DNA from 3 places in the Afifella aestuarii genome. Region 2 is predicted to be linked to each of the others. Evidence: riboswitches for the same ligand, from Rfam matches in the RefSeq annotation. Region 2 holds a riboswitch; each other region holds the start of a gene.

Region 1 (10,616 bases), 720 kb from region 2:
GTGCGTGCAACGATGTGCCCCAGAACGTCGACGAGCAGGCCGACCAGCTGGTTCTGATCGAGGTGGATGCCGATCGTGTAGGCGCCTTCCTCGTCGACCACATATTCGGTGGCTGGCTGGCCCTTGCGACCGAGGCGACGCCCGGTCTCCTTGATGAGGCCGAGTGCGATCAATTCCCCGGCTATGTTGGAGGCGGTCTGCGAGGTGAGGCCCGTCATCCGGGCGATCTCTGAGCGCGACAGCGGGCCGTGTTTCAAAACCGCTTCGAACGCCACGCGGCGATTGCGTCTTCTCGCATGTTCGAGGTTTGTGCCCTGAAGCGACATCGCACTCCGTCTCGCTGTAAATGGTTGAGTTTTCCAAAACGTTTTGATTAATAGGGACCCATTACGTCAATCAACTTCCTCGATACGGATCCTCAGGCTGCGTTATGACCATGAAAATCAGTGACTTTATCGCCCAACAACCGGCGGCGGTCGAGAAAGTCCTGTCCGACTTGCCGTCACAGATCGAAGCGGCGCTCCCGGAATCGGAGCCTGAACGCGTCATTTTGATCGGCACCGGCAGTTCGATGAATGCGCTCCTTGCCGCCTCTGACAGCTTTTCCGGTCTCCCTGCCGAGCTTGCGCTGCGCAGCCCGCTGACCTTCCTGGCCGAGGCCGGCGAGCGCCGCGTCGCCAAGAGCCTTGCCATCGTCTTGTCCCAGTCGGGCAACAGCAGCGATACGATCGCGGCGACGAAACAGGCCCGCAAAGAGGGCATGGATGTCATCGTGGTGACGGCCGGACGAGATGCGCCGCTTGCCGCCTGTGATGTGAAGCTCGTCTGGCTTCCGGTCGAGGACGAGACCGTCGGGCCGAAGACCAAGGGCTACACGGCGAGCGTTTTGGCGCTTCGCTTGATCGGCATGGCGCTGAGCGGCAAGACGATGCCGACAGCGGCGCGTGGTTTCGTCGACGGTTATGCGCAGCTGATCGAGACGGCGCGCATCTGGTCGACCAACATGGCGCCGAAGCTCGCCGGTGCCGATGTGATCGCAGTGCTGGGGCAGGGACGGCATTACGGTTCTGCCCTGGAGGGTTCGTTGAAAGTGGCGGAAATGGCCGGCATTCCCTCCTTTGGCCTCGAAACCGAGGAGGCGAGCCACGGCCGTCTGCACGGCCTCACCAAGAAGAGCGTGACGATTGCGCTTGCTTCGAACGCGGACGAGCTCGATCTGGCACGCCGTGTCGTGGCGGCAATGGCGCATTACGGCCTTACCGGCTTCATCTTCGATCTCACCGGCAAGGAGCCTGAGGGGATCGTCTGGCCGGCGTCGGAAGAGCCGACGCAAGGTCTCGATACCTTGAGCGCCGTCGTGCCGTTTCAGTGGCTCGCAGTCGATCTTGCCGCGGAACGCGGGCTCGTGCCGGAGGATATGCCTTATCCGGGCATGACGCAGCGGCTCGGCATCAAGGTCGGAGAGGCCGTTTGACGCCCGAATTCCTTTTTGCGGTCGATGTCGGTGGATCCTCGGTGAAGCTTGGCATCGTCGACGGCAACGGCGTCGTCGTCGCCAAGAGCGCACTTCCCTTTCCTTCGCTGGCAAGCTTCGAAGCCCTCGTGGAGGGGGCTGCCGAAAGCCTCGATGCCTTGGCGCGTACGGTCTCAGCTGCGCCCGAAGCGATCGGGATCGCGGCGCCTGGCTATGCGGATCCCGCCACCGGCCTGCCGCTCGACGGCACCGGAAATGTTCCGCTTCTTCAGGGCGGCTCGCTTGCGGCTGAGCTCGCCAGGCGGCTGAACGTGCCCGCCGCGACGGACAACGACGCGATCTCTGCCACGCTCGGCGAATTGGAGTTCGGTGTCGGCAGGCGCGTTTCGAGCTTTGCCCTCATCACGGTGGGCACCGGCATTGGCGGCGCCCTCGTCATCGATCGGCGCATCGTGCGCGGCCGTGATGGCAAGCCGCCGGAATTCGGCGCCATGGTTTTGGAGCCGGGTCATCCGTATGAACGCTATGGTCTTCACGGTACGTTTGAGGATCTTGCGGGTGGCAAGGCCGTCATCGCCGCCTATGCCGCGGAGACCGGAGAAGCGGCCGAAGATCTCAGCATGAGCCTTTTGCGCGAACGCGCTCTGGCCGGCGATGCACGAGCCGACGCGGCATTCGAGACGATGGGGCGCTACATCGCCCAGGCATTCGGGACGATGATCAATCTCACCGCCATCGAGCTTTGCGTCGTCGGCGGGGGCATCTCGCTCGCCGGAGGCTTTCTGCTGGACCGTATCCGTCGCCACCTTCGGGCAAACACCTGGCCGTATCTGGTTGATGATGCCCGGATCTTGGCGACCGAGCATGGTAACGATTCCGGTCTCATCGGAGCGGCAGCCATGGTGCGCCGCCGTCTCAATCCTGTGGCGGGCGAAAACGTCCCCGTCATCAAACCATCGGCATTCGTTTGAACGAGGTGACCGCCATGGCCCGAGAGCTGCAAGTTGAACTTCGAGGCGTGCGTAAGAAGTTCGGGGCCGCGGAGGTGATCCGCGGTGTCGACCTCGGTGTCGAGCCCGGAGAATTCGTCGTCTTCGTCGGACCGTCTGGATGCGGGAAGTCGACGCTCCTGCGCTTGATTGCGGGGCTGGAGGAGATCACCTCCGGCGACCTTCTGATCGAGGGGCGTTCGGTGAAAGATTTGTCGCCTGCCAAGCGCGGCATCTCGATGGTGTTCCAGTCCTACGCGCTCTATCCGCATCTGACCGTTGAAGAGAATATGGGCTTCGGCCTGAAGCAGGCGAAGGTCGAGAAGTCGGAGATCAAGCGGCAGGTCACGGAAGCGGCAGAAATGCTGCGCCTGTCGGAGCTTCTCCAGCGCAAGCCGCGGCAATTGTCCGGCGGACAGCGCCAGCGTGTCGCCATCGGTCGTGCGATCGTGCGCGATCCGAAGGTCTTCCTGTTCGACGAGCCTTTGTCCAACCTCGACGCAGCTCTGCGCGCCCAGATGCGCATCGAGATCGCGCGCCTGCATCGCGACATGGACGCCACGATGATCTACGTCACGCACGATCAGACCGAGGCGATGACGCTCGCCGACCGCATCGTGGTGTTGAACGAGGGGCGCATCGAGCAGGTGGGCACGCCGCTCGAACTCTATGGCAAGCCGAAGACCCGTTTCGTGGCGAGCTTCATCGGCAGCCCGCAGATGAACTTCCTGCCGGTGCGCGTCGCCGGAGCATCGGAGGGAAGTCCTTGCCTCAAGCTCCCGAACGGGGTCGAAATGGCTTTTCCGGAAGCGCCGGCGGCGGCGATCGATCGGGACGATGTCGTGCTCGGCATCCGTCCGCATGAGATCAAGTTCAGCCGCGAGAAGACCGAAGGTATTGCGGCCGAGATCGTCGTCGTCGAGACTTTCGGCAACCACACGCTTCTCTATGCCAATATCGGCGAGGATGATCTCGTGACCGTCGAGACGGCTGGGATCAGCGATGTGACGACGGGCGAGCGCGTTTGGCTGAGCTTCGATCCCGCCCATTGCCATTTCTTCGACGGGGATGGTCAGGCTCTATAGTTCGGGCCGAGGCTTTGACGGCATCGGCCACCTCCGTGCTCGAAGGGGTGTCCGGAGGAGGCGACCCAGAGGAGGTTGCTGGAGGGGACACGGGCAGTCCGCCTCTGTTGCAAAAATCCTGTACTGAAAGGCGCTATTCGTCCCGTGGGGTGATGCCTCTGAGGCCAGACGAAGAGGGTGTCGAGACCTGGCAACATGTGGCATTATGGCCGGATCGGGGCGCGGGCGCCTGTAGAAATCGTCATACATCGAAGTATTACCCTCCAATTCCGATGTAAATATTACGAATATTGGAGCTTCGAATGGCCGTTTTATGGCAAAAAGCAACCTGCACGCGCTAAAAATAAACCGAAAATAGAATTTTCTCCTATTGCCGGTGGGTAACGAAAGCGTTAGCGGCCTTGCCGACTTGACATATGCCTCTCTTAGCGCCAGTAAAAGCCCGTTACCGGTTTCCGAGCGCGAGAGTGCAAGGATGAAAAGGGAATACGGTGAGGCCTACCAAAAAGGGGCCGAAACCGTAGCTGCCCCCGCAACTGTGAGCGGAGAGCAGGGCTGGGAGTGCCACTGGCGCGAAAGTGCTGGGAAGGTAGCCCTTGCTTGGTGCCGCGAGCCAGGAGACCTGCCGGTGATGTGCGTCGGGCTGTGTGGGCTGTCGGCGTACAACGAGGGATGTCGGGGTCTGCATCCAGCGACGAAAATCACGGCGGGCAGCGCTTGCGCTTGCTTGTCATCTTTCGGCGTTGGGCAGGTCGGTCATCTTGATGGAAGAGCATTTCCCAACTCATAAGTGGCGGATCCAGGACTTCGTCGACGTCCCGACGTTGCAGAGGATCCAGGACACGTTTGCCAAGGCCATGGATATGGCGGCGGTGACAGTTGGTCGCGACGGGGTTCCCGTCACCAAAACAAGCAATTTCCAGCCTGTGTGTCGTTTGATGCGTTCCACCCCCGAAGGGTTGCGGCGCTGTCATGCATGCGATGCCTGCGGGGGCCTCGCCGCCTACCGGTCTGGCCGGCCGGCAACCTATGTCTGCCATGCCGGGCTCGTCGACGTCGCCGCGCCGATCATCATCGAGGACGAATATCTCGGCTGCCTCTTGTGCGGCCAGGTGATGCTCGAAAGTGAACGCGAGCGCACGATCCAGAACGTGCTCGACCGAAACGGTTCAATTGGCATTGCTCCGGCTGAACTCGAGGAAGCCGTCTATGCCATGCCGGCGGCCGATCGAGATCGCCTCGATTCCGCTGTCGAGATGCTGATGCTGGCGGCGAGCCACATCATCGAGATTGGCAAGACGAACCTGATCCAGGCGCGCCTCCTCAAAGAGGTGAAAGCCAAGGCGGCCACGGAAAAGGCGCTGCAGGATGCGCAGTTGCGGGCGTTGCAGGCGCGCGTCAATCCGCATTTCCTGTTCAATTCCTTGACGCTCATTGGCTACACGGCTTTCGAGGAGAAGGCGGTGAAGACCGAGGAGGTCGCTTATATGCTGAGCGACATCCTCCGCTACAGCCTGCGCAATCTCGCCACTTCGGTACCGCTCAGCGAAGAATTCGACATGATCGAACGCTGCTTGCGCCTCCACCAGCTTCGCTTCGGCGACCACCTGAGCATCGAAGTCGATCTCGACGAAAGCCTGCGCAATTGGCCGGTCCCGTGCATGGTTCTGCAGCCGCTTGCCGAGAACGCTATCGTGCATGGGGTGGAAGCGCTCTCGCGGCCGGTGCGTGTGCGCGTTTCGGCCCGGAGGGTAGGCGATCGCGGCTTGATCGAGGTTTATGACAACGGCGCGGGGATGAGTGAGGCTCAGGTCGCCGCGCTCAACAACGATCGTTGTGTCTTGCAGCAGGCGGAGCGCAGCCGCGCGGCTCTCGGACTGCAGAGCGTTATCACCCGGCTCGACAGCGAGTACGGCAACGACTTCGATCTAAAAGTAACAAGCAGATTGAATGAGGGAACCCGAATTGAGCTTTCCTGGCCACTCGGCGACTATGCGCAGCTCGAAAATGCTTGAGCTCGCACGCACTGAGCGTTTTGCGTCCATGTTTCAAGGCGCTTTTCAGCAGGAGTCCTCGGTTCGGCCCGGCCTTTTGGTGGCCGACGACACGCCCATCATTCGCTCGACGGTCAGCCGCGTCGTGGCGGCGGAGGCGCTCGACTTCGCCAATGTCTGGGAGGCCAAGAACGGCTCCGAGGCGGTGGAGCTGGCGCGGCGCGAGCATCCTGAGCTTATTCTGATCGACATCAAGATGCCTGGCGTGGACGGGTTGGAAGCGGCGGCGATCATCAAGGCCGAGCTGCCGCGCACGCGGCTCATCTTCCTCACGGCTTATGATGAATTTGCCTATGTGCAACGCGCTCTCAAGATCGGTGCGCTCGACTATCTTCTGAAGCCGATCCGTCCGGCGAAGCTTGGCGAATTGTTGCGGAAGCTCCACGGTGAGATCTGCACGGAATTGAGTGCGTCCTCGTCCGCCTCCGATGCGGAGATCGCGCGGGACGTGACGTCGGCTGCCACGCCCTGTGCGCCGGAGAGAGATCCGGTCAAGCGTGCGATCGCCTTCATTTCCGAAAACTATGCCGATGAAAACATGTCGCTCTCGGCTGTCGCCAATGTCGCGCATCTCAGCCCGTCGCACCTTGCGCACCGTTTTCGCGAATGTGTCGGCATCAGCTACAAGCAGTTTCTCACCGAGAAGCGCATCGAGGCGGCCAAGGATCTGCTCTTGACGACCGACACGACCAACGAAGCGGTCGCCGAGCAGGTCGGCTATGCCAACGTCACCAATTTCTATCGCCTGTTCCAGCGTGAGACAGGCATGACGCCGGCGCAGTTCCGCCGAAGCGAGAAGGAGCCGGTGCCGGACGCGCAATGATCTTCGCGCCGCCTATTTCTGGGGCGGCGCGCCTGTTTTGTCTTCACGATCATGCATGGCGATGCCAATCGGCGTCACGAACATCGGGTGAGACGGCAGCTTCGTCGGGATTCCGGTCATCTCGGCCACGATGTCGGCCATGCCGGGCATCCCGCTGGTGCCGCCCACCAGATGGATGGTCTTGACGTCGTACGGGGCGATGTGGCGGGCGACGATGCTACCGACCTTCTGCATAACCGGTCTGACCAGCGGATAAAGTGAACGGGCCCTTTTTGGGTCCTTTTTGATGTCTTCCGCCTCCTCGAAAGAAACGCCGAGAGCGCCTGAAAGCACCAGCGTGAACTGGGTCCCGCCAGTCGCCTCGTCGGCCGTATAGACGACTTCGCCATCCTTGAAGATCGCAACGCCCGTCGTGCCGCCGCCGACGTCGACCACCGCCCCGTCCTTGATCTGCAGGAGGGCATTGGCCGCTGTCGGTTCATCGACGAAATGCTCGCATTCGAGCCCTGCACCGATGACGACATTCTGCGTTGCCTTCACCTCCGCCGGCGCAACGCCAGGAGGGTAGGAGGTCGCCGCACTCTCGAGCGCGAAGCCGAGATCCGCCTCAACCTCCGCCTTCATGCGCGAAAGGATCTGCATGGCGCCGATGAAATCCACCACGAGGCCGTCCCGCACGATCTGCGCGAATTGATAGCGCCCGGCGAGCGGCTGTCCGTCCTCGTCGAGAACGACGAGGACGGTATAGGCCGTGCCGAGGTCGACCCCGACATGAACCCGGCCCTTGTAACCCTGCCGAGCCGGCGTCTTGTTGAAGACGCTGACTGCACGGGCGAGGATGTCGTCGGCGTGGCTGTTCATCGTTCCTGCCTCACGCGGCTTCTGCTCTCGCCTTTTCGGTCAGGCGAAGTGTGTCGATGGCGATCATCTTTTCCTCGTCGGTCGGCACGACCATGGCCGCCGTCCTGGAATCACGGGTGCTGATCCGCCCGTCGTCGCCCGGCGCCTCGTTGGCGTCGCTATCGATGGCAATGCCGAGGAAGCCGAGCTTCTCGCAGATCCGCGCTCGCATCGAGGGGCTGTTCTCGCCGATGCCTGCGGTGAAGACCAACGCATCGAGCCCGCCCAAGGCGGCTGCATAAGACCCGATATATTTCCGCGTCATGTAGGCGAACATCTCAAGCGCGAGCTCGCAACGTTCGCAGCCACCCTCGGCGCGTTCCTCAACTTCTCGCATATCGTTGCTAATGCCTGAGACGCCGAGGAGACCGCTCCGTTTGTAAAGCATGGCCTCGATATCATCGAGGCTCATGCCGAGTTGCTTGTTGAGATAGAAGATCAGCCCCGGATCGACGTCACCAGAGCGCGTGCCCATCATAACCCCGGAAAATGTGGCGAAGCCGATGCTTGTATCGATCGAGCGTCCGTTCTCGATCGCGTCGATCGTGACGCCGTTGCCGAGATGGCAGATGACCATTTTGAGCTCGTCCACGGGTCTGCCGAGCATGTCCGCCGCCATCTGATTGACGAAGCGGCACGACGTTCCGTGGAAACCGTAGCGACGAATCCGGTGCTCGCTATAGAGCTCGTATGGCAGGGCGTAGACATGCGCATATTCGGGCATGGTCTGGTGGAAGGCGGTGTCGAAGACGACCACCTGCGGTACGTCCGGCAGCAATCTGCGCGCCTCCACGATGCCGACGAGATTCGGCGGGTTGTGAAGCGGGGCGAGCGGGACGCATTCTTCCAGCTTGGCGATGACTTCGTCATTGATCACCGAGGATTTGACGAAGGTGTCAGCGCCATGAACAGCGCGGTGGCCGACCGCCGTGACATCGCTGATGTCGTCTATGACCCCGACCTCCGGGTCGAGCAGGAGGTCGATCATGGCCGTGAAGGCCGTGTGATGGTCCGGCACTGGCACCACGCGGACATGTTTCTCTCCGTGAGCGGTATGTTCCAGCCGTGAGCCCTCTTCGCCGATCCTGCTGACGAGACCTTTGGCGGTGACGATCGTGAGATCGGTGGTGTAGAGCTGGTATTTCAGCGTCGAGCTGCCGCAATTGATAACCAAAATCACCGGTGAACACTCCGCAAGCATGGCCGCACTACCTCTGCGAGGCGTGGGGCGCCGGTTTTCGTTGAGCCGTGCCGCATCGCGGCCGTTGGCGAGGGATGTCAGAGGCTGGCCAGGACGCGCCCCACGATCTGGCGAATGAACTCGTTGTCGTTGGAGACGCCGCTGCCAGCTTTCTTGGCCGCATCGGTGGAGAGGACGACCTTGATTGCCTGCTCCTCGGCCGCGTTCTTGAAGATCTCGTAGGCGTCGAGGATCTGGTTGATGTGGAAGTGGTGAGAGACGAGGCTCGTCGGGTCGAGTCTTCCCGCCTGGACCATCTTCAAAAGGACCGGCACCGTGCTGTTGTCGACGACGCCCATGCGCAGAGTGATGTTGCGCGTCCAAAGCGTTTCGCTGTGCAGTTCGGTGCTCTTGTGGAAGATGCCGATATTGGCCATGCGGCCGCCGGCGGCGAGGATCTCCTGCGCCAGCTGGAAGGTCGCCGGATTGCCGATCACCTCGATGACCGCGTCCGCGCCGCGCCCTTCGGTGAGCGCCATAACCTTCTCGCGCGCCTTGCCGTCTTTGTTGTTGATGATATCCGTGGCGCCGATTTCGAGAGCCTTGGCCAGGCGATTGTCGTCCAGGTCGATGGCGATGATCCGGGCCGGCGAGTAGAATTCCGCGGCGAGGATGGTCGCCAGTCCGACGGGCCCCGCACCGATGACGACGAGCGCGTCGCCGAGGCCCACCTCCGCGCGTTTGACACCGACTTCGAGGCCGGTCGGCAGAATGTCGGCCAGCATCAAAGCGGCCTCTTCGTCGACGCCGTCCGGAATGCGAAAGAGGCTCGAATCGGCAAGCGGAATGCGCGCATATTCGGCCTGCACGCCGTCGATCGTGTTGCCGAGTAGCCAGCCGCCGCGTTCGCAGCTCGAATGAAGCCCCCTGCGACACGGCTCGCAACGCCCGCAGGACGTGTTGCAGGGAATGATGACATGATCACCGACCTTGAGATCCTGGACAGCGGCGCCGACCTCGGTGATGTAGCCGGTGGCCTCATGGCCAATGGTGCGGCCAGGCTGAACGGTGGGCACACCGCCGCGCAGAATCGCAAGATCCGTGCCGCAAAGCGTCGTTTTGCTGATCCGGACAATAACGTCGGCCGGGTGCTCGATCTTCGGGAGGGGTTTGTCTTCCCAGGAGATCTTTCCAGAGCCGTAATAAACTAAAGCTTTCACAATAGACGCTCCAGATGGGCCCACTTGTCCGGGCGCGACGCGGGTTCCACGGGTCACGCTGCGCATTGTCCGGCCTATAGCAAAACGGGCACGTATCTCTGGTTGTATTTTTGGAGCAGAGAGTATCGTAGGCCATTGCTGGCGTAATCGGTACCCTCACGCACAACACAACTGGCGACCGCAAACCCTTATGAATGCGGCAGAACCGGCTTTCTTAGCTGGTACTTTCTTATGGGGTGGAAGAGGGCGCGGCAATGCAATTAGCCGCTATGGTTGTGCACTTTTCGGCTGAGTTCGTACACTATCAGGCGGAACAAAAGCCGATTTGTGGAGTGCATTCGCCGGTCCGTGCATTGAAGGCGTGACCCCCGCCGTCTAAAACCGCGACTGTCTCAAAAGGAAGAACAACTAAGCATGTCGCGGACGCAGTTCGACCAGGAAGAAGTATCGACACGTATTATTCAAGAATACGTGCCTGGCCGGCAGGTAACGATTGCTCATATTATCGCAAATCCGGACGCCGCTTTGTGCCAAAGGGTCGGTCTGGAGGATGCGGAGGCGGTCGGGATCCTAACCGTGACGCCGGGCGAGGGCACGATCATAGCTGGCGATCTGGCGATGAAGGCGGCTGATGTCACCATCGGTTTCCTGGACCGCTTCAGTGGCACGCTGGTGGTGTGCGGCAGCCTGGATAGCGTCGAGGTCGCCGTCGAGGCGGCCAATCGTGGGCTCCAAAGTGTCCTTGCCTTCTTCCCGGCCAAGGTCACGCGGACATGAGGCGGGGCGGGGTGGCAATGGCTGCAGCGGAAACTCCCTCCGAGCGGCGCTTCATGGTGCTCGGCTCCGTCGGCTTCGGCAAGACGACTCTGCTGCGTGCTCTTGAGGGTGCGG
Region 2 (10,616 bases):
CGCTGATGCGGGCATCGGCGGCGAGGACGTCGACGCGACCTTTCTCGGCCATTTCAACGCCGGCATGGTGGCGGACGGGTTTGCATCCTCCATGGTGCTCGGGGCGGGCGAGGGCATGCGCTTCAAGCCCGCGACGCGGCTCGAAAATGCCTGCGCCTCGGGCTCGGCCGCGATTTATGCGGCAATCGACGCGATCGAGGCCGGGCGGATCGATGTCGCTCTCGTCGCCGGGGCGGAGAAGATGACCCATCTGCCGGGTGCACAAGTGACCGCCTCCCTCGGCGCGGCGAGCTACCAGAAGGAGGAGGCGGGCGTCTCCTTCCCGGAGATTTTCGCCCGCTTCGCCCGTGCCTATCGCGAGCGTTTCGGCGACCCGAGCGAGGCAATGGCGCGGATTGCGGTGAAGAACCATGCAAACGCTGTCGACAATCCGCTGGCTCAGCTCAGGAAGCCGCTCGACTTCGCCTTTTGCAGCGAGGTTTCCGAAAAGAACCCGATGATCGCGGAGCCGCTGAAGAAGACGGATTGCTCGCTCGTCTCCGACGGCGCGGCGGCGATCGTCGTCTGCCGTGCCGACCGCGCCGGCGAGTTCAAGAAGGCCGTCAGCTTCCGCGCCCGCGTGCAGGTGAACGACTATCTACCGCTTTCAGCCAAGGATCTGACGCGGCTCGAAGGGCCGGCCGAAGCGTTTCGGCAGGCTTATGCGGCCGCCGCAGTCTCCGTCGACGACATCTCCTTCGCGGAGGTGCATGACTGCTTCACCATAGCCGAGCTGATGACGATGGAGGCGATGGGGCTGGCGCGCCCCGGCGAGGCGGGTGCCCTCGTTACGGACGGCGTCACGCACAAGGACGGCAGGCTGCCGATCAACCGTTCGGGCGGCCTGAAGGCCAAGGGCCATCCCGTTGGCGCGACGGGCGTTTCCATGCACGTCATGGCCGCCCGTCAGCTCACTGGGGAAGCGGCGGACATGCAGCTCGCCGATCCGAAACTCGGCCTCTGCTTCAACATGGGTGGAGGCGCCGTTGCCAGTTACGTTTCGATCCTCGAGCCTTTGGAGGTCTGACCCATGAACCTCGCGGACTGGCTTCTTCGCACGGCGCGGCGCATGCCCGAAGCACCGGCGCTTTTGCGTGGTGATGAACTTGTGGCGACCTACGGAGAGTTTGCCGAACGGGCCGCACGGCTCGGGCGCGCGCTCAAAGAGGTGCATGGCGTTTCACCGGGAGACCGGGTCGCGATCTTCATGGCCAATTCGACCGAGTATCTGGAGATCATGTATGGGGTATGGTGGGCCGGCGCGGCCGCCGTGCCGATCAACCACAAGCTCCATCCGCGCGAGGCGGCCTACATCGTCAAGGATTCAGGAGCGGGTCTCGTCTTCATTTCTGAGGGAGACGAGGTGCTGGCGCAGCGGCTCGATGAGGGCGTGCGTCTGGTCACGGCGCCTGGCGCGGCGTACCAGGAGCTCCTTGCCGCCGAACCGCTTGCCGCGCCACATGCGATGTCGTCGGATGCGCTCGCCTGGCTTTTCTACACCTCCGGCACGACCGGCAATCCGAAAGGCGTCATGCTCTCGGTCGCCAATCTGCAGGCGATGAGCTTTGCCTATTTTGTCGATGTCGACGAGGTGCACACCGAGGATGCCGCGCTCTATGCCGCGCCGATGTCGCATGGGGCGGGGCTCTACAACTTCATGTACGTTCTCCGCGGTGCCCGCCATGTCGTTCCAAAATCAGGTGGATTTGATGCGACGGAAATCGTTTCGCTAGCCGGTTCGGTCGGCAGTCTGTCCTTGTTCGCCGCGCCGACCATGGTCCGCCGTCTCGTCCAGCACGCGAAGACGACCGGCTATGACGGCGAGGGGATCCGGACCATCGTCTATGGTGGCGGGCCGATGTACGTCGCCGATATCGAAGAGGCGGTTTCCCTTTTCGGACCGCGCTTCGTGCAGATCTACGGTCAGGGCGAAAGCCCGATGACGATCACGGCCCTCTCTCGCGATCTCGTGGCCGACAGGAGCCATCCGCGCTGGAACGAACGCCTCGGCTCCGTCGGCACCGCGCAATCCTGCGTCGATGTGCGGGTGGCGGACGGCGATGGTCATACGCTCGCCCCTGGCGAGAGCGGTGAGATTTTGGTTCGCGGTCCGAGCGTCATGGCCGGCTACTGGCAAAACGAGAAGGCGAGTGCGGAAACTCTGCGCGACGGCTGGCTCTGGACTGGCGATGTCGGTGTGATGGATGAGGACGGTTTCCTGACGCTGATGGATCGCTCCAAAGACGTCATCATCTCCGGCGGCACCAACATCTATCCGCGCGAGGTCGAAGAGGTGCTCTTGCGGCATCCCGCCGTTCAGGAAGTGTCTGTCGTCGGCCGGCCGAGCCCCGAATGGGGTGAGGACGTCGTCGCCTTCGTCGTCGCGCCGGAGAACACGCCGAATGTCGAAGAACTCGATGCGCTCTGCCGCGAGGAAATCGCCCGCTTCAAGCGCCCGAAGGACTATGTCTTTCTGGATGAGCTTCCGAAGAACAATTACGGCAAGGTGCTCAAAATCGAACTTCGCAGGTTGCTCAGCCAAGCATAAGCGAATCGGGCGGGGCCGCGAACGCGGGGCGTTTGGCTCCACCTGACCGAAGTCCGAAGGATGCGTGTCTGAGCGATCGCGGGCGTGGCGCGCCGGCTTGTTTGAGCCTGCGCAACCGGGACGGAATGTGGCGTGCACCCGGCTTGACACTCCGACACCATCCAGCCTTTATCTCTGTCGATGGTTTCCAGCGAAACGAAGACTTCGCTGGGTGAAAAGGGAATACGGTGCGGTGTAGCCAGTAGGCGCCAAATCCGTGACTGCCCCCGCAATTGTGAGCGGAGAGCGACCCCGAACGATGCCACTGGGCGTGCGACGGAGACCGTCTAACGCCTGGGAAGGCTCGGGGAAGCAGAGACCCGCAAGTCAAGAGACCTGCCGTCATCATGCAACCAGACCCGGCGGGGATGTCGGGGGAAGGATCGAGATGACAATCTTGTCGTCGACGACAATGCGCGAGTCTCTTTTCGGGCAATCCATTCCGCCTGCCCCCGCGGTTCTCTCTCGGAACCAGGATAGCAGACACAATGCACCGAAACGCCGCGATCGGCCTTGCAGCACTGGCCAGTCTTTCGCTCATCGACGCCGCGCATGCGAACGAAACCAGCTACCCGCTGAGCATCGACAATTGTGGACAAACCATCACGTTCGAGGCTGCGCCTGAGCGCGATGTCTCGGTCGGCCAGTCTGCGACTGAGATTCTCTACTCGCTCGGCCTTGGCGACAAGGTCGTCGGGACCTCAGTCTGGTTCAGCGATGTGCTGCCGGAGTTTGCCGAACTCAACAGCGGCATCGATCGGCTCGCGGACAACGACCCAAGTTTCGAAAGCGTCGTTGCCAAGAAGCCGGACCTCGTTGCGGTTTCCTATGAGTGGCATATCGGGCCGCAGGGAATTGTCGGGACCCGCGAGCAGTTCCATGACGTCGGCATCCCGACCTACATCCTTCCGACCGATTGCGTGAAAGACAATTCCGCTGGCGTCGATGGCACCAGGCTCGAGATGTACAGCACCGACGCCCTCTATCGTGCGATCCGCGAACTTGCGGAGATCCACGACGTCACGGCGGAGGGCGAGGCACTCATCAGCGATCTTGCGGAGCGCGAAGCCGTTGCCGTGGAGAAAGCGAAAGAGGCGAAGGCGGACGACGTTTCCGCGGTCTTCTGGTTTTCGTCTGCCGAAATGGACGTCGATCCCTATGTCGCCGGGCGCAAGGGCGTTCCGGGCTGGATGATGGAAAAGCTCGGCGTTCGCAACGTCGTGCAAAGCGACGAGGAATGGCCGACCGTTGGCTGGGAGACGATCGCCAAGGCCAATCCCGACATCATCGTCGTCGCCGAGATGACCCGCCGCCGCTTTCCTGCCGACGACGTCGAAAAGAAGCTCGAATTCCTCAAGACGGATCCGGTCGCCAAGGAAATGGACGCCGTCAAGGCGGGGCGGATTCTTGTCATGGATGCCCATTCCATGGATCCCTCCATCCGCAACATCTCGGCACTCGAGATGCTCGCCGATGAACTTCCCAAGCTGAAATAGCAGAGCCCGGACATGGCCATTCAACGACCCGGCCGCTGGCCGGGTTTTCTGACATCGCTGTCGTCGAAACTCGCAATTCTGGGGGCCGCTCTGATCCTCGGGGCTGCGATCGGAGAGACACGCATCCCGTTGGAAACGGTCGGGCAGGTGCTTGCCATGAAGGTGTTCGGGGGAAGCTATCCTGTCGATCCGATCGACCAGGGCATCGTCTGGAATTACCGCTTCAGCCGGGCAATCGTCGCGGCCTGCTGTGGCGCAGGCTTGGCCGTGTCGGGGCTGGTGCTTCAGACCCTGCTGCGCAATGTGCTCGCTGACCCTTACATTTTGGGGATCTCTGCCGGCGCATCGACCGGAGCTGTGGCTGTTACCATCGCCGGCATCGGCGGCGGTCTCGTGTCGCTCTCGGCCGGCGCTTTCGTCGGCGCCCTCGTGGCGTTTGCGCTCGTCATCGCTTTGGCGCGGGCCGCCGGTGGCTTTGCGGGAACATCGACCGGTCAGGTGATCCTTGCCGGCGTGGCCGGGGCCCAGCTTTTCAATGCCCTGACCTCGCTGATCATCGCGCACTCGGCCAATGCCGAACAGGCGCGCGGCATCATCTTCTGGCTGCTCGGCAATCTGTCCGGTGTGCGCTGGCCTGATGTATGGCTCGCCGCACCCGTCGCGATCCTGGTGCTTGTCATCATCACGGCCCATGCGCGGGCGCTCGACGCGTTCGCCTTCGGATCGGATGCGGCTGCCTCTCTGGGCATCAACGTGCTGAAGACGCAGGCGATCCTGATCGGGGCGGCCGCTCTGGTGACGGCCGTTATGGTCAGCATCGTGGGTGCAATCGGCTTCGTCGGACTGGTTGTCCCGCATGCGGCAAGGCTTCTGGTCGGTCCGCGCCATGGTCGGCTCATCCCGATGACGGCGATCACCGGCGCCGTTTTTCTCATCTTCGCCGACATCGTGTCGCGAATCATCATTCCGGGCCAGGTTCTGCCGATCGGTGTCGTGACGGCGCTCGTCGGTGCGCCGGCCTTCGCGCTGATCCTGGTGCGCGGTCGCGGAGGGGCGCGATGACGCTGACGGCGCATGCTCTCGGCTGGTCCGCCGGCCGCACTCCGATCGTGTCGGACATCGATCTGACGATCGAGCCTGGCGAGCTTTTCGGTCTTGTCGGACCGAACGGCTCCGGCAAGTCGACATTGTTGTTGCTGCTCTCGGGATTGCGGAAACCATCCCGCGGCCAGGTGATGGTCGGTGATGTCGATATTCAAAAAATCACGCGGTGCGAGGTCGCGCGGCGGATCGCTATCGTCGCCCAACAACTCGATACCTCCGACCGGCTTACCGTCCGCGAGACGGTCGAGCTCGGGCGCACGCCATGGCTGGGACCTCTTACTCCCTTCAGCGCGGACGACGATGAAATCGTGGAGACGGCGCTCGCCGAAACCGGCATTGCGCATCTCGCCGAGCGTCGATGGCAGACGCTTTCAGGCGGCGAACGCCAGCGCGCCCATATTGCCCGCGCTCTGGCCCAAAAGGCCGACATCCTGATCCTGGATGAACCCACGAACCATCTCGATATCCACCACCAGCTTTCGATTCTCGCGCTTGTCCGGCGCCTGCCGATCACGGTGGTCGTGGCTCTGCACGATCTTAATCAGGCGATGGTGTGCGACCGGCTGGGGTTGATGGCGAAAGGGCAGCTGGAGGCAGTGGGCACCCCCAAAGACATCCTGACCGCCACTCGGATCGAACGGGTTTTCGACGTCTGCTCGCGCTCAATCGGCGACCCGGCGAACGGCGAGTCCATCCTGCGCTTTGCGCTATCACAAGAAAATAACCCTGTAGGAGTTTGATCATGAAGGGGGTTCTGGTTCTGGCGCTAGTGCTTGTGAGCGGCTTCGCGCATGCCGAGACCTTCGAGGTGAAGATGCTGAGCCGGGGAGAGAAGGGCGCGATGATTTATGAGCCGGATTTCCTGCGCGTGGCGCCGGGCGATACGATCCGTTTCCTTGCGACGACACCGGGTCATAACGCCCGGACCATCGCCGGGCTGGCGCCCGAAGGTGCGGAGGAAATCAAGACGCCTCTCGGCGAAACGGCGGATGTGGTGGCTGAGACGCCGGGCATCTATGGCCTCAAATGCAGCCCTCACTACGCCATGGGCATGGTGATGATGATCGCCGTCGGAGAAGAGGCGGATCCAGCGACGGTCGTTCTTCCAGACGGCCTGCCCAGGCGGGCGCGGCAAAGGCTGGAAGAGATCCTCACCGAAAATCGCAAGTGAGGGCCTCCCCGATTCCGGCTGCGCGCCAAGCTGTCGCGGCAAAGCATCGTTGATCTGAGCGAGGGGATCATTCCTCAATCCTTGAACGTTTTCTTCAATTGCTGCGACCTGAGATCGTCCATGGTGCCTGCGAAACTTGTCACTCTCAGTTTCTTCCGTTACCCGCGCAGGCAAGCGTGGGGCGCTTTTCTGCGCATGGGATTTCCGGGGGTGATCGACCGCCCGACGCAGCGTTCCGGTCAATTGCGCCTGCTGGGCTGTGGAAGTGGCAGCGGCTTTTCCATTCTCCCGGACTTCACGCGCTACTGTCTCATGGGCGTTCCGGAGCGGCAGGAGGATTTGGCGGGGCTGCGCCAGACCAGACTTTACCGCAGCGTTGCGGGGCCAAGCATCGAGCAGCTTCATTTCACCGTCCGTCCGGCGCGCGGCCATGGCAGCTGGGACGGCGAGCCGCTCTTCGATTATTCGGGACACGACGTCGGCGGGCATCCTTTTGCGGTTCTGACCCTGGCGAGCGTCGCTGCGAAGCGGGTCCGGTCCTTCTGGCGACAGGTGCCTGAGGTCGACCGCTCGCTCAGCGAGGCGGAGGGGTGCCTCTGGCATGTCGGTTTTGGCTCCCATCCCTTGTTGCAGCTCGCGACCTTCAGCATCTGGGAAAACATGGATGCGATGCGTGCCTTCGCCTATCGTGACGGGCAGCATCCGACGGCGATCCGGAAAGCGCGCGGCGAAGACTGGCTGCCGGAATCGCTTTTCGCGCGCTTCGAGATCGAGGCGATCGAGGGCGATGTCGATCGATATCCGGGGCTCGCCGCCCTTGTCGCTTCAGATCGTCTCCGACAGCCGCAATCGCTCTCTATCGCGTCCTAGGCATCGCCTCCGACAGGCGTCGCGCAGGCCATGCCGCCATCCACGCCTTTGCAAGTGGTCGCGCTGGCCCATCTATCGTGTCGAAGCAAACGGCTTCGCAGTGCTCGATAAGACGGCGGAGCCCAGGCAAAGGAGCAATCGACAATGGCAACCACGAAACACGGATCAGCTGTCTGGAAGGGCGGGATCAAGGACGGAAGCGGCACGATCTCAACGGAGACCGGAGCGCTTGACGCGCATCCTTATGGCTTTGCGAGCCGCTTTGAGAGCGGCAAGGGCAGCAACCCCGAGGAGCTTATCGCAGCCGCACATGCCGCCTGCTTTTCGATGGCACTTTCGCTGATGTTGACCCAGGAAGGGATGGCGCCGGAAGAGCTCGACACCTCCGCGGCCGTGACCATCGAGCAGCAGGGCGAGGGGTTCACCATCACCTCCAGCCGCCTGACGCTGAAAGCCAAAGTGCCCGGCATCGACGAAGCGAAATTCCAGGAGATCGCCGGCAAGGCCAAAGAAGGCTGCCCGGTCTCCAAGCTCTTGAATGCCGAGGTGACACTCGAGGCAAGCCTCGTCGGCTGACCCGGGAGATTTGACGACGCCGCAGCCTCCGCCCCAAGGCGATGGTTGCGGCGCATGCCTAAAAGCCCACCGCCTGACCGTCCTTGCGGTGGTCGCTGCCGGCAATATAGCCGTTGGGCAGATAGCTTCTGGCGAGGCAGTTCCCGCCGATGTCGCGTTTTCGCTTCGGCAATCCCTAACGTATTCCACGCATCAATATTTTCAGCATGGTTGTCAGAAAGAACTGCGCTCCCCTCTTGGCGCCAATCCGCGCGCCTGCTCCGGCACCTCGCAGAACGGCTTGGCGGGTGGTTAGCACCTCTCCACGGGCTGCTGCCTCGCTTACTACCCGCGCACCTGCCGCCTTACCTTCGGAAAGTGTCTTTGTGAAGATCTCTGCGGGATCACTCATCTAAATTATCCCCCATCATATCTAGAAAGCAGATTTCATGATTTAATCTGCTCGATTTTAAAATATCATATATTTGTGCGTGTAGGAAGAGTGTTCAGGAGAGGGCGAATGGGTGTTGGAGGACAGGTTATGTCAGGGACTTAACGAGTCTTCCCGATTGTATGAGTAGCGAATTATTATCCCGAACAAACGTGTCTCACGTGGTCTTCGGGTGAAAGATAAGGTATATCAGCAGACTGGAGTTAGTAATGTAAGCGGATGGAAGATGCAGTAAAAATTGTCGGGGCTATGGAGACTGTGAGCCTGGATTGAGTATCGAATGGTCGCTGCGGTGGCCCACTCGCCTTGCCGTTAGTAGCCCACCGCCTGACCGTCCTTGCGGTGGTCGCTGCCGGCAATATAGCCGTCGGCGAGCCGATGAATGAGCTGCGCGCCGCCGAAGCTGAAATCCGTGTCCGGTGCGACCCGCTCGATCTGATGGCCCATCCGTTCCAACTCTGCTGCGACCTCGGTGGAGATGCCCGTTTCGAGGGCAACCCGGCGCCCGGCGATAAAGCGCCAGCGCGGCGCGTCACTCGCCGCTTGCGGGTTCTGCCGCCAAAGCTGCGTGCGCAGGACCATCTGCACGTGACCCTGCGCCTGCATCGCGCCGCCCATGACGCCGAAGCTCATGAGGGGCGTGCCGTCACCCATGAGAAAGCCCGGAATGATCGTGTGGAAGGGGAGCTTGCCGCCTGCGACCTCGTTTGGGTGGCCTGGCGCGAGCACGAAACCGGAGCCCCGATTCTGCAGGTGGATGCCGGTTTCGGGCACCACCACGCCGGACCCGAAGCCCGCATAATTTGACTGAATGAAGGAAACCATGCGTCCGGCGGCATCTGCGGCCGAAACATAGACCGTTCCGCCCCGCCTCGGTGCGCCGGCGGTCGCGTCGGATGCCCGGTCGTGATTGACCAGCGCGGCGCGTGAAGCAAGGTAATCGTCGTCGAGAAGAGTGTCGGGTGAGATCTCCATGTTGGCCGGGTCGGCGACGAAACGATGCGCGTCGGCGAGCGCCAGCTTCATCGCCTCGATTTCAAGATGAAGGGCCTCGGCGCCGTCGGGGTCGAGGCTTTCAAGCTCGAGCCTGTCCAGAATGCCGAGCGCGATCAGCGCCGCGATGCCTTGCCCGTTTGGAGGGATCTCATGGAGTTCGGTGCCGTGGAACGGCTGGCTGATCGTTCCGCACCAATCGCAGGCATGGGCCGCGAGATCCTCTTCGTCGAGAACAGCATCATGTTGCTGGGCGAAATCCGCGATTTTGCGGGCGAGCTCGCCGCGATAGAAATCCTCGCCGCGGCTACCGGCGATTTTTTCGAGGGATCCGGCGAGGTGCGGATTGCGAAAGGTCTCGCCGGGCCGGGGAACGCGGCCTTCGATGAGAAAGTGGGGCGCGAAGCCGGGTTCGTGCCGCAATTTGTCGGCGCCTCGCGACCATAGCAGCGCAATCGAAGGCGAAACCGCAAACCCTTCTTCGGCATAGGCGATCGCGGGCTCGAACAAGGTTGCGAAGGGCAGGGCGCCGAAGCGCTCCGACAGAGCGACCCAGCCCGAGACGGCCCCCGGGACGGTGACGCTCTCCCAACCCTGCTGCGGCATTTCGGAAAGACCGCGGAAGCGCTCGGGCGACCAGGCGCGTGGTGAACGCCCGGAGGCGTTGAGGCCGTGGAGCTCGTTCCCGTCCCAGACGATGGCAAAAGCGTCGGAGCCGAGCCCGTTGCCGGTCGGTTCGACCACCGTCAAAGTGATTGCCGCCGCAAGTGCTGCATCGATCGCGTTTCCGCCGGCAAGCAGCATGCGGAGGCCCGCTTGCGCCGCCAGCGGCTGCGAGGTGGAGACCATGTTGCGTGCCATGATCGGGGTGCGCACGCTGACATAGGGATTGTCGTAGGAAAGGGCCGAGATGGTCGTTCTCCGCGGCGGGAAGCGGCTGGCGCTTGCTGGACAGGCAATCTCGGCAGCTTCCCCCAGAGGTCACGCCTCTGCAAGCCAGCCCATGCGATCCTCGCTTCCCTGTCGATGTCTGAGATGGCGGAGACGAAATTCCGCGTGCGCAGAGAGCGTTTGCTCGCCGATGGGACTTTCCGTGGCCCCGACCAGATCCTATAGAGACGACAGCCGAGCCGGCCGCGATGGCATGGAATTTGTCGGCATTCCTGCTAGTCTTCTGTTGAAGCAAGGCTGGAATCGCTGCGAAAGGTTTCGGCAAGGCAAAGGACGGCAGAGACGTATGCAGGCGCGCATCTACAAACCGGCTCGCACGGCGATGAGCTCGGGCCAGGCCAAGACGCATGAATGGGTATTGGAATTCGAGCCGGAAACACCGCGCTCGATCGAGCCCTT
Region 3 (10,616 bases), on a different contig from region 2:
GCGGCCTCCGTCGCATATCCCGCGCCGGAGAAAGCCTTGTTGAAGTTCCAGCCAAGCGCATAGGTGTCGTCGCCTTCCAAAACGGCGAAGAGATCGCCGATCATCTCGCCCGTGTCGCGAAGGCAGACGGCGACATCGCTGTCGCTTTCGGCGCGCCTTTTCACCTCGTCTTCCGCCGCGGCGAGATCGGCGAGACGCATGGAGAAAAAGCAGCTGACCGCCGGCTCCTGCAAATAGGCGAAGAGGCTGGGCGCGTCGCGCTTCTCGAAACGCCTGAGGATCAGCCGGTCCGTCTCGATAGGCTGCATTTGTCCCTCTCTACGCGGTTGGCGCTGTGTCTCGATGAAAGCGAGGCCTGGCGCGCGATCGTGTCAGCGGTGCGGCGGCGCCTCAGATGCCGATGCGGGTCAGGTCCGTATCGAGGGCGAGGATTTCGCCGACGGGGCGGCCGGGCTCGAGGGTCGGAGGGACGAGCCGCATCGCCGCATTCGGGATGTCGGTCGCCATGGCGACGGCCTCTTCGAGGGGGAGGCCGACATGGAAGACGGCGTTCCTGAGGCAGGTGAGAAGGTCGACATGGGCGCCGGCAAGAGCGCCCGCCGCATTGACGAGGGCCCCATCGCGGACGCGAATTTCCTCGCCATAGAGGACGAAATGGTCGGGCCCGCCGACCGTCGCCATGGCGTCGGAGACGAGGAAGGTGCGGTTTCTGAGCGGACGGGCGCGGCAGGCGATCGCGACCATCGGCCAGGAGACATGATGGCCGTCGACGATGATGCCGGCATAGGCGTCGCTCGCGAGCGCCGTGCCGAGGAGGCCGGGCGCGCGCGAGGTCATGGGCGGCATGGCGTTGTAGAGATGCGTGAAGCAGGCAATGCCCGCGGCAAGGCCAGCCTCCGTCTCCGCGGCATCGGCGGCGCTGTGGCCGGCGGAGACGACGACGCCCATCGCCGCGATTTCACGGATGAGGTCCGGGGGGACGATTTCCGGCGCGAGCGTCAGCATGACCGGGATATCCGCGGCGCGAAGACGTTCCAAGATCGCCAGGGTGGCGCGATCCATCGGCCGCATATGGGTGGCGTCGTGGGTGCCCTTGCGCTCCGGGTTGAGGTGCGGGCCTTCCAGATGCAGGCCGAGGAGACCCGGCATGCCCCAGGCCTCGATCACCGCCTCGGCGGTCGCGCGCATGCGTTCGGCCGTCGTGGTGATGAGGGTCGGCATCAGGAAGCCGGTGCCGAGGCGCCGCTGGGCTGCGATGATCGTCTCGATCGCGGCGGGGCTCGCATCGGAATTGAGCATGACGCCGCCGCTGCCGTTGACCTGAAGGTCGGTGAGGGCGGGGATGAGGAGATGCGGGGTGAGATCGGGCGTCTCACGCGGGCCAAGCGGCCGGATGCGGTCGATCGCGCCCGCCTCGATCTCCACGGCAAGGCCGGTCTCAAAGCGGCCATCCTTCCAAAGACGGGTCGGAGCGATAAGGCGGGTCACGAGACGAGATCCTCTGAAAGGCCGGGGCGAAGCCGATGTGCAGCCGGCGCGGAGGCTGCGAAATGCCAAGGGTTCGGACGCTCTGTCCGGCCGGCGCGCGAATGGACCGGAGATACGCGCGCCGGCGGGTGCCGGCAAGAGAAGCGGCGGCTTCAAATGCCTCGCTCATGCAAGCTTCGGCGGCAGGGAACGCGATTGCGGTTGCCAATTGCCGCAAGGCGTGGTTCAAGGGCGTGATGACCCCGCGCGTAGAGGCGTTCGTCGCCGTCGGTGGTCACAAGCAACTTTCCGTATCGATCGTTGCCCCGAAGGCGCCCGTTGAGGCGTAAGCTCCCGGCAGCTGATCTACGCAGGCTTCCAAAACCAAGTGACACAGCTCGCGCCGGCCGTCTCAGGCTGGCCGCGACGAGAAAGCTCATATTGACACTTTTCAATGAACTCGGCCTCGCCGAGCCGATCCTTCGTGCCGTTGCCGCCGAAGGCTATACCAATCCGACTCCGATTCAGGAGCAGGTCATCCCGACCATGCTTGCCGGCCGCGATCTTCTCGGCACGGCGCAGACGGGAACCGGCAAGACGGCGTCCTTCGTGCTGCCGCTGCTCGACAAGCTCAGCCGCACCATGGTGCCGGCCGCGCCGCGCACATGCCATGCCCTCATCGTCGTGCCGACGCGCGAGCTTGCCCAGCAGGTCGCCGACAGCGTGCGCAATTATGGGCGCTTCGTGAACATGTCCTCGGCGGTCGTCATCGGCGGCGCCCGGCCCGGACCGCAGGTGAAGGCGCTGTCGCGCGGTGTCGATTTCATCATCGCGACGCCTGGCCGTCTTCTTGACCATATGCAGACCGGCGCCGTCCGTCTCGACCAGACCAACGTCGTCGTGCTCGACGAGGCCGATCAGATGCTCGACCTCGGCTTCATGCCGGCGATCCGCAAGATCCTGGCCAAGATGCCGCGCGAGCGCCAGACGGTTCTCCTCTCGGCGACGATGCCGCCGGCGATCCGCAAGCTCGCGGGCGATTTTCTCCACCAGCCGGCGGAAATCTCCGTCGCCCCGGTGTCGCGCCCGATCGAGCAGATCGCACAAAGCGTCATCAACGTGGCGAGTGCCGGCAAGCGCGACATGCTCGTCGATCTCCTCGGCGCTGCCGATATGGAGCGGGCGATCGTCTTCACGCGCACCAAGCGCGGTGCCGACAAGGTGAGCCAGCATCTCGACAAGGCGGGCCTGCGCTCGGCGGCGATCCACGGCAACAAGAGCCAGAATCAGCGTGAAAAGGCGCTCGGTGCCTTCCGCAACGGCCGTGTCGCCGTTCTGGTCGCCACCGATATCGCAGCGCGCGGCATCGACATCGACGACGTTTCGCATGTCGTCAATTTCGAGCTGCCGAACGTGCCGGAAGCGTATGTGCACCGCATCGGGCGGACCGCGCGCGCCGGCAAGAGTGGCATCGCGATCTCGCTGTGCGATCATTCCGAGCGGGGTCTTCTGCGCGATATCGAAAAGCTGATCGGCAAGAGGATCGACGCGCATGGCGCGGCCCCTCGGCGTGAGGCAGTCGCGAACCAGGCCGGGGCCGAGGTAGTCGGTGAAACCGATGAGGCGCCGTCTGCAGGCGTGCGCCAGCAGGCGGGCGAGCGGCGCGACGAAAGATCACGCCAGCCCGGCAAGCGCAATTCTCCCTCACGCAACCGCCGGCGTTCGGGCAACAAACCCGCGGCCTTCGAAGCTCGCTCCGATGGGCGCAACGAAGGGCGGAGCGAAGGGCGGAATGAAGGCCGCAACGGCGACGCCCCGAAAGGCGGCCGCAACCGCAGGCCGGAAGGTGCCGAAGGAGGCCGTTCGGCCAAGCGGGCCGAGGGCGGCGCGCCCAAGAGCCGCAAAGGTGGCTCGGATGGCCGGCGTGACGGGGCCCGCCGCGACGGCGGCCGCGGCAACGAGGGCGCCCAGGCCGGTCTGGAGCGGATGCTGCGCAAGAGCAGCAAGCCAAAAACCGGGGCGGGCGACAAGCAGGTCGCCGCGCGCTGAAGACAGCGACGCCACGCAAGTTTGAGAGGGCCGGCCGCCATGTGCGGTCGGCCTTTTTTGTGCCCTCGGGCACCCTTCGGCGTGGTCCGTTGCCGGCAAAGGAACGCCGTGTCGGGCATGGCTGCTCAACGTGCACGGCATTGACAATTATGGCCATTCGCCGGCAGATGGGGGCGTCAACGGTTTCCGGACGCAAAGCGACCGGATTAAAAGGGAACACGGTGAGGCGTACCCAGCAGGGACCAAAACCGTGGCTGCCCCCGCAACTGTGAGCGGCGAGCAGGGCTTCAACATGTCACTGGCGCATTGGCGCTGGGAAGACGAAGCCATGCTGTGACCCGCAAGCCAGGAGACCTGCCGCTGACGCGCGACGCCGGGCCACCGGTGCCGCACCGCAACGGACGCCGGGGTGAGCGTCTGGCGGTGGAACGGCGCCAGGAATCCGATTTGCGCCCAATCCTCGCCAAAACCCCGATCGTCCTTTCCGCATCACTGTCGCGGTTCGTCCGCTGCAGTCATTGGAGAGACGATACGAATGAACCTTCGTAAGTTTGCCTGTGCCGCCCTCACATCGGCGGCGTTTCTTCTTCCCGCCGCAGCCGAAGCGCATTTTCAGCTGATCTATACGCCCGAGGTGAATCTCGCCGAGCCGGGCGACGTGCCGCTGAAGCTCATCTTCTGGCATCCCTTCGAGAACGGCCATGTCATGGATATGGGCGCGCCGGAAGAGTTCTACGCCGTCTTCCGCGGCAAGAAGATCGATCTCAAGGACAGCCTGAAGCCGATCTCCTTCGAGGGGCTGGAAAACAGCGCGCAAGCCTTCGATGCCACGCTGCCGGCGAAGCGCGCCGGCGATTACACGCTCGTCGTCGTGCCTCAGCCCTATTACGAGGAGAGCGAGGACATCTACATCCAGCAGATCGCCAAGGCCTATCTGAACCGGGCGCAATTGCCGACCGATTGGGCCGAGCCCAAAGGGCTTGCGACGGAAATCGTGCCGCTCGATCGCCCGACCAACATTCTGGCCGGCTCCACCTTTACGGGCCGCGTCCTGTCGGAAGGCAAGCCGGTCGCGGGTGCCGAGATCGAAGTCGAATACATGGCGGCCGAGCCCTCCATGGACGAGAACAAGCCCACCGAACCCAAAGCCTCGCCGATGCCGGGCGGTGCCGTCATCGCGATGAGCGACGAGAACGGCTACTTCACCTTCGGCGTCCCCAAGGCCGGGTTCTGGGGCTTTGCCGCGCTCGGTTCGGGTCCGAAGACGGAGTTCGAGGGCAAAGAGCTCTCGCAGGACGCCGTCATCTGGGTGCGCGCCTACGACGTCGAATGACGGCAGGAGGGATCGATGCATATTGTCGACGGAGCTCTCGCCAATGACGTCGTCATCGGGGGAGCGGTGTTGGCGGCCGGGGGCATTGCGCTCGGCCTCAAATCGCTGACGGCGGAAAAGATGCCGGCCGCCGGGGTGTTGAGCGCGACGTTCTTCGTCGCCTCGCTCATCCATGTTCCGATCGGTCCCTCCAGCGTGCATCTCATCATGAACGGTCTGGCCGGGCTTGTGCTCGGCTGGGCCGCCTTTCCGGCGCTGTTCGTCGGGCTTCTTCTGCAAGCGGTGTTCTTCGGCTTCGGAGGGCTCACCGTGCTCGGGGTGAATACGCTCAACATCGCGCTGCCGGCAGTGATCGTCTATTATCTGTGCCGGCGGGGGATCGCCTCCAATTCGCTGACGGTCGCCGCGATTTCAGGCGCCATCGGCGGGGGGCTCGCGATCGCGCTGACGACTGCGTTCGTGGCGATCGCTCTGGCGCTGTCGGGCGACGAATTCATCCCGGCCGCCAAGCTCGTCTTCTTCGCCCATATCCCGATCATGATCATCGAAGCGCTGGTGACGGGGGCGGCCGTGGTTCTCGCCCGCCGTGTCAAGCCGGAGCTCTTCGCCACTTTCAATCGATCCGCTGCCGAGGAGGTCGCGCTATGAGAAAGCTCTGCGCAGCCCTCGTTTTCCTGGCTCTTCTGCCCGCGTCGCAGGCTCTCGCCCACAAGGTCATCGCATCCGTCTATGCGTCCGGCGATGTCGTGGAAGGCGAGGTCGGCTTTTCCAACGGCGACATGGCGAAAGATGCGACGGTCGAGGTGTTCGACGACAACGGCAACAAGCTCGGCGAGACGGTAACCGACGAGACCGGCGCCTTCACCTACAAGCCCGAAAAGGCGGTGCCGCTCGTCTTCAAGGCCAATCTCGGCGCAGGCCATGTGGCGCAGGTGCGGATGTCGGCCGAGGAGTTGCCGGAGATCGGCGGTGCGGAGGCCTCATCGCCGGCGCTGGTCGCTGCCGAAGCTGCGGCCGGTGCCGCCGAGCCGGCGTCTTCCGGCGACGGGACTGTGGGGGCGACCGCCCAAAGCTCCGGCGTCGATCTCGCCGCGCTTCTTGAAGCACAGCACGAGATGATCACCGAAGCGGTGCAGAAACAGGTGATCCCGCTCAGGCGCGATATCGACGCCTATAAGGAGAAGCACGACATGCAGAGCATCCTCGGTGGGATCGGCTATATCTTCGGCATCTTCGGCGTCGCGTTCTATATCGCGGCCCGGCGCAAGATGACGGCGGCCTGACGATGAGCCACGTTCTCTCAGCCGGACGGCGCGCGCTCACCGATACGGGCGAGGCCAAGGGCACGCTGATCGATGGCATCGACGTGCGCACCCGCATCGTCGTTGCTGTCGCCTTCGCCATCGTGATGGTGAGCCTGCAGGATCTCGCCGTTTTGGCGACCGGGCTTCTGGCGGCGTTCTTCCTGATGCTGTCGGCGCGGCTGCCGGTCGCCCGGACGCTCAAGCGCATGGCGATGATGGACAGCTTCATCATCTTCCTGATCGCCATGCTGCCCTTCACCGTGCCAGGTGATGCGATGTTCACCGTCTTCGGCTTTGCGGCGAGCTGGCAGGGGCTGCGGCAGGCGGCGGAGATCGCGCTGACGGCGAATGCCGTGATCCTCGCCTTGATGGCGCTCGTCGGCTCCACCGAGCCGGTGACGCTCGGCCATGCGCTGCGGCGTTTGATGGTGCCGGAAAAGCTCATCTATCTCCTGATGTTCACCGTGCGCTATGTCGACGTCCTGCAGCAGGAATATCAGCGTCTGCGCATGGCGATGAAGGCACGCGGATTTCGCCCCTCGAACAACCGGCACACCTATCGCTCCGTCGGCTATCTCGTCGGGATGATGCTGGTGCGGGCGATCGAGCGGTCGGAGCGCATTCTCGGCGCCATGAAATGCCGGGGCTTTACCGGCCGGATGCCGCTGTTCGACACGCTCGCCTTCACCTACCGCGATGTCGTGTTTGCGACGGGCGTGACGGTCTTCCTCGCCTGTCTCATCGGCGCGCAGGCGATCCGCTGAGGCCATGACGCATGTCTGAACTCATCGCCCTTTCAGATATCCATTTCGCCTATCCTTCGGGGCCGCCGGTCCTCAAGGGCGTCGATATGTGTCTGATGCCGGGCGAGAGGCTGTGCATCGGCGGGCATAACGGTGCGGGCAAGTCGACGCTTCTGCACATCATCGTCGGGCTGTTGCGGCCGTCGCGCGGCCGCATCACCGCCTTCGGGGCTCCGCGGCGCGAGGAGAAGGATTTCCACGAGGTGCGCTGTCGCGCGGGCTTCGTCTTCCAGGATCCCGACGATCAGCTCTTCTGCCCGACGGTCGCGGAAGATATCGCCTTCGGGCCGCTCAATCTCGGCAAGAGCCGCGACGAGGCGATGGCGATCGTCGATGAGGTTCTGGAGCGGCTCGATCTCGTCAGTTTCCGCGACCGCATCACCCACAAGCTCTCGGGCGGCGAGAAGCGGCTCGTCACGCTCGCCGCCGTTCTGGCGATGGAGCCGGAGGTTCTGCTTCTCGACGAGCCGACCAACGCGCTCGACGTCGACAACAAGGCGCGGCTGAAAGAGATTCTCCTGTCGCTGCCGCAGGCGATGATCCTCGTCTCGCACGACCACCGTTTCCGCGGCGATGTCTCGACCCGCACCGTCGTCATGTCGCATGGCCGGCTGGTGGAGCGGGACATGCATTGCACGGCAACGGACGAGGCCGGCTAGGGCTTCAGGACCGGCTCGCTCGACCGTTCGGTTGCCGGCGTCCAAAACTCCCCACACTTTCAGCCTCTTAAGCGGAAATTCCATTCCATTTGCCGGCTCACGAGCGCGGCAAACGGGGGTGAGCTATTTTGATTGTCGTATCCCCTCCGGGGGGATAGGATGATTTGCATGAAGCACGGTTCACACGGCGATGTCGTCAAGCGGCTGAAACGGGCCGAGGGGCATCTCAGGCATACGATCGAGATGATCGAGGAGGGGCGTCCCTGCCCGGACGTCGCGCAGCAGCTCCACGCCGTCTCCAAGGCGATCGAGCAGGCGAAGCGCCTCTATATCCACGACCACATCGACCACTGCCTCGACGGCAGCATCGAAGACGGGGCGGACCGCGCGAGCCTGGTCGAAGAGTTCAAGGAAATCTCGAAGTACCTGTGAGGGGATCGCCATGGATATGAGCGGGATGATCGCCGCGGGCGGCAGCAATCCGGTCCTGCTTGCGGCCATGGCGCTCGTTCTCGGCGCGCTGCACGGGTTGGAGCCCGGGCATTCGAAGACGATGATCGCCGCTTATATCGTCGCCATCCGCGGCACGGTGGGGCAGGCGGCCCTTCTCGGGGTTGCGGCGGCGCTGTCGCATTCGCTCATCGTCTGGGTTCTGGCGATCCTCGGCATGCGCTTCGGGTCCGAGTTGATCGGCGAGAAGGCAGAACCCTTCTTCGTGATGATTTCGGGCGCAATCATTCTGTCGATCGCGATGTGGATGCTGTGGCAGACGCAACGATCTGCCGGGACGGCCAGGACACATCCGCATGGGGCGCATGATCACGGGCATGACTACGTGCATGGACACGACCACGATCATGGGCACGCTCATCATCACCCGCATCCGCTCGACCACCTGCACGCTCATGATCACCCGCATGAGCATGATCATGCGGGGCTCGATGCGCATGCCGCCGCGCATGCGCGCGATCTCGAAGTGCGGATCGGGGCGGGCAAGACCTCGACCTGGCAGACGATCCTGTTCGGGCTTTCCGGCGGGCTCATTCCCTGCGCCGCGGCGATCACCGTGCTGCTTTTGTGCCTCCAGATCGGAAAATTCTGGCTCGGCATCACGCTGGTGGCCGCTTTCAGCACCGGTCTCGCCTTGATGCTCGTCGCCGTCGGGGCCGTCACCGCGCTCGGCATCGGCTTCATCTCCGCGCGCTCGTCGCGCTTCGACGCAGTGATGGCGAAGGCGCCTTATCTTTCTGCGATGCTGGTGGCGGCGATCGGCCTCTTCATGATCGTTTCCGGTTGGAGCCATGCAGACATGCACCTCCTCTGAGGGCGTTTCCGGCGCTGGCAAGCCTCGCTTGCGACGATTTCTCCGAGAAAATTTTCCGTCTTCGTCATCCGCGATCTCAATCGCGCACGATCTTGTGCTACGCGGCTGGCGTGGGAGGGCGCCTTCGGATCAATCCGCCTCGTGGCGGACACAGGAGACGAAATGACGGACAGAAACGATCCGGTCGTGATGCGCCACAGAAATTTGGAAAAGATCGCCATGACGGCGTTGGCTGTCGGGCGGACGCTCGTCGAAACCGGGGCGAAGACCGATGTCGTGCGCCAGGGGATGACGATGGTTGCCGAAGGGCTCGGCGCGGATCAGATCCACGCCCGCATCGGCTTTGCCTCGCTGTCCTTGACGGTGACGAGCGGCGACAACACCATCACCCGCATGCGCACGGTCGGGGCCCATGGCGTCAATCTGCGCCTGAACCACGGCGTGCGCCGGTTGTGCACCCGGGTGAAGCATCATGACATGACGGTCGCCTCGACCATCGAGGCGCTGACCCATCTCATCACCAAGACGCCGCGCCATCCCTGGTATCTGGTGGCGCTCGCCGTCGGGCTCGCCTGCGCCTCCTTCGGCCGGCTTTTGGGCATCGACTGGTCGGCCTTCATGCCGGTCCTCATCGGCGGCGCGCTGGGCCAGGCGGTGCGGCACTTCCTGCTCAAGGCGCACACCAACCCCTTCGTGGTGGCGGCGATCGTCGCCTGCGTCGCGGCCACCACCGCCGGCTTCGGCTCTGAGCTCCTGGCAAGCCCGATGCTGCAGACGGCGATGTTTTCCTCGGTGCTTCTCCTCGTGCCGGGCGTGCCGGTGCTCAACGCGCAGACGGACATCATGGAGGGCTATCCGACGATGGGCAGTGCCCGCGCCATGACGGTTCTGATGATCCTCGTCTTCATCACCGTCGGCGTGTGGGCCGCGCAGATGGCGCTCGGCGTCGGCGGACCCAAGGCGGCGCCGATCGTGCACGGGGTTCTGCATCAGGCCTTCTTCGGAGCGACGGCCGCCTTCGGCTTCGGCATTCTCTTCAATTTCGGCTGGCGCACCCTGTTCTGGGCGGCGCTTGCTGGCGGGCTGGCGCTCAGCGTGCGCACGGTCGGCCTCGAACTCGGCTGGAGCCTTGCCGCCGCCTCGTTCATGGCGGCGGCCGCCGTCGGCGTCGCCGTGCGCCTCCTCAACCTTCTGCCGGATCGCTTCGGGCCTGCGGGAAACGTTCTGGCCGTCGCCGGCTGCATCCCGATGGTGCCGGGAAGTGCCGCATCGCAGGGGATCATGGGGCTGATGGAATTGACCGCGCAGGCGCCGGTCGACGCCCATGCGACGCTGCTTTTCACTGTGGAATACACCTTGCGCGCCATCTTCACGATGGGCGCGATCGGCGCCGGGCTCACCATCGTGACTTCGGTGCTGCGACGGCCGGATTTTCCGGCCTGGACCGAGAAAGTCGGCCTCCGCGCGCAGCGAGAGGAATGAAACAAGGCGGCGCCGGGGGTGGCCGGGGGTTGGCTGCGGAGGAAATTGGTTTAGGTCGTTGAGTGGCGGTGGCCGGAAGCGGTCGCCGCCCGCTTAGCCTCATACCCTTCTCCTGGTATTTCCCGGTGCCCCGGGCCGCCCTCTCTTTCCGGACCTCATGCTTTCCAGACATCTGCAATTGTTTCGCGCCGAGCC

What was found. A riboswitch is a leader RNA that binds a small molecule or an ion and turns the genes downstream of it on or off. The one in region 2 is predicted to bind cobalamin.
Region 1: it holds a riboswitch for cobalamin, as region 2 does, so the genes downstream of both, EO094_RS14635 (PocR ligand-binding domain-containing protein) here and EO094_RS17925 (ABC transporter substrate-binding protein) in region 2, are expected to answer to the same signal.
Region 3: it holds a riboswitch for cobalamin, as region 2 does, so the genes downstream of both, EO094_RS03660 (DUF4198 domain-containing protein) here and EO094_RS17925 (ABC transporter substrate-binding protein) in region 2, are expected to answer to the same signal.

Annotation. Positions count from the first base shown of each region.
Region 1 covers NZ_SAUF01000005.1:83,556-94,171, forward strand. Annotated here, with positions in the region: gene EO094_RS14615 (ROK family transcriptional regulator) at 1-275, opposite strand, end outside; gene EO094_RS14620 (SIS domain-containing protein) at 431-1,474, shown strand; gene EO094_RS14625 (ROK family protein) at 1,471-2,445, shown strand; gene EO094_RS14630 (ABC transporter ATP-binding protein) at 2,460-3,548, shown strand; cobalamin riboswitch at 3,981-4,192, shown strand; gene EO094_RS14635 (PocR ligand-binding domain-containing protein) at 4,313-5,563, shown strand; gene EO094_RS14640 (response regulator transcription factor) at 5,556-6,425, shown strand; gene eutJ (ethanolamine utilization protein EutJ) at 6,438-7,286, opposite strand; gene EO094_RS14650 (acetate/propionate family kinase) at 7,297-8,505, opposite strand; gene EO094_RS14655 (zinc-binding dehydrogenase) at 8,604-9,725, opposite strand; gene eutS (ethanolamine utilization microcompartment protein EutS) at 10,140-10,502, shown strand; gene EO094_RS14665 (EutP/PduV family microcompartment system protein) at 10,520-10,616, shown strand, end outside.
Region 2 covers NZ_SAUF01000005.1:806,584-817,199, reverse strand. Annotated here, with positions in the region: gene EO094_RS17935 (thiolase domain-containing protein) at 1-1,066, shown strand, start outside; gene EO094_RS17930 (class I adenylate-forming enzyme family protein) at 1,070-2,587, shown strand; cobalamin riboswitch at 2,752-2,984, shown strand; gene EO094_RS17925 (ABC transporter substrate-binding protein) at 3,115-4,122, shown strand; gene EO094_RS17920 (FecCD family ABC transporter permease) at 4,135-5,184, shown strand; gene EO094_RS17915 (ABC transporter ATP-binding protein) at 5,181-5,966, shown strand; gene EO094_RS17910 (pseudoazurin) at 5,969-6,397, shown strand; gene EO094_RS17905 (aminodeoxychorismate lyase) at 6,593-7,267, shown strand; gene EO094_RS17900 (OsmC family protein) at 7,412-7,843, shown strand; gene EO094_RS17895 (gamma-glutamyltransferase family protein) at 8,586-10,127, opposite strand; gene EO094_RS17890 (ETC complex I subunit) at 10,504-10,616, shown strand, end outside.
Region 3 covers NZ_SAUF01000001.1:803,784-814,399, forward strand. Annotated here, with positions in the region: gene EO094_RS03645 (GNAT family N-acetyltransferase) at 1-308, opposite strand, end outside; gene EO094_RS03650 (N-acetylglucosamine-6-phosphate deacetylase) at 391-1,488, opposite strand; gene EO094_RS03655 (DEAD/DEAH box helicase) at 1,909-3,516, shown strand; cobalamin riboswitch at 3,680-3,892, shown strand; gene EO094_RS03660 (DUF4198 domain-containing protein) at 4,052-4,849, shown strand; gene cbiM (cobalt transporter CbiM) at 4,865-5,497, shown strand; gene EO094_RS03670 (cobalt ABC transporter permease) at 5,494-6,132, shown strand; gene cbiQ (cobalt ECF transporter T component CbiQ) at 6,135-6,917, shown strand; gene EO094_RS03680 (energy-coupling factor ABC transporter ATP-binding protein) at 6,929-7,615, shown strand; gene EO094_RS03685 (metal-sensing transcriptional repressor) at 7,784-8,047, shown strand; gene EO094_RS03690 (nickel/cobalt efflux transporter) at 8,058-8,939, shown strand; gene EO094_RS18525 (threonine/serine exporter family protein) at 9,102-10,421, shown strand; gene EO094_RS03705 (MFS transporter) at 10,579-10,616, shown strand, end outside.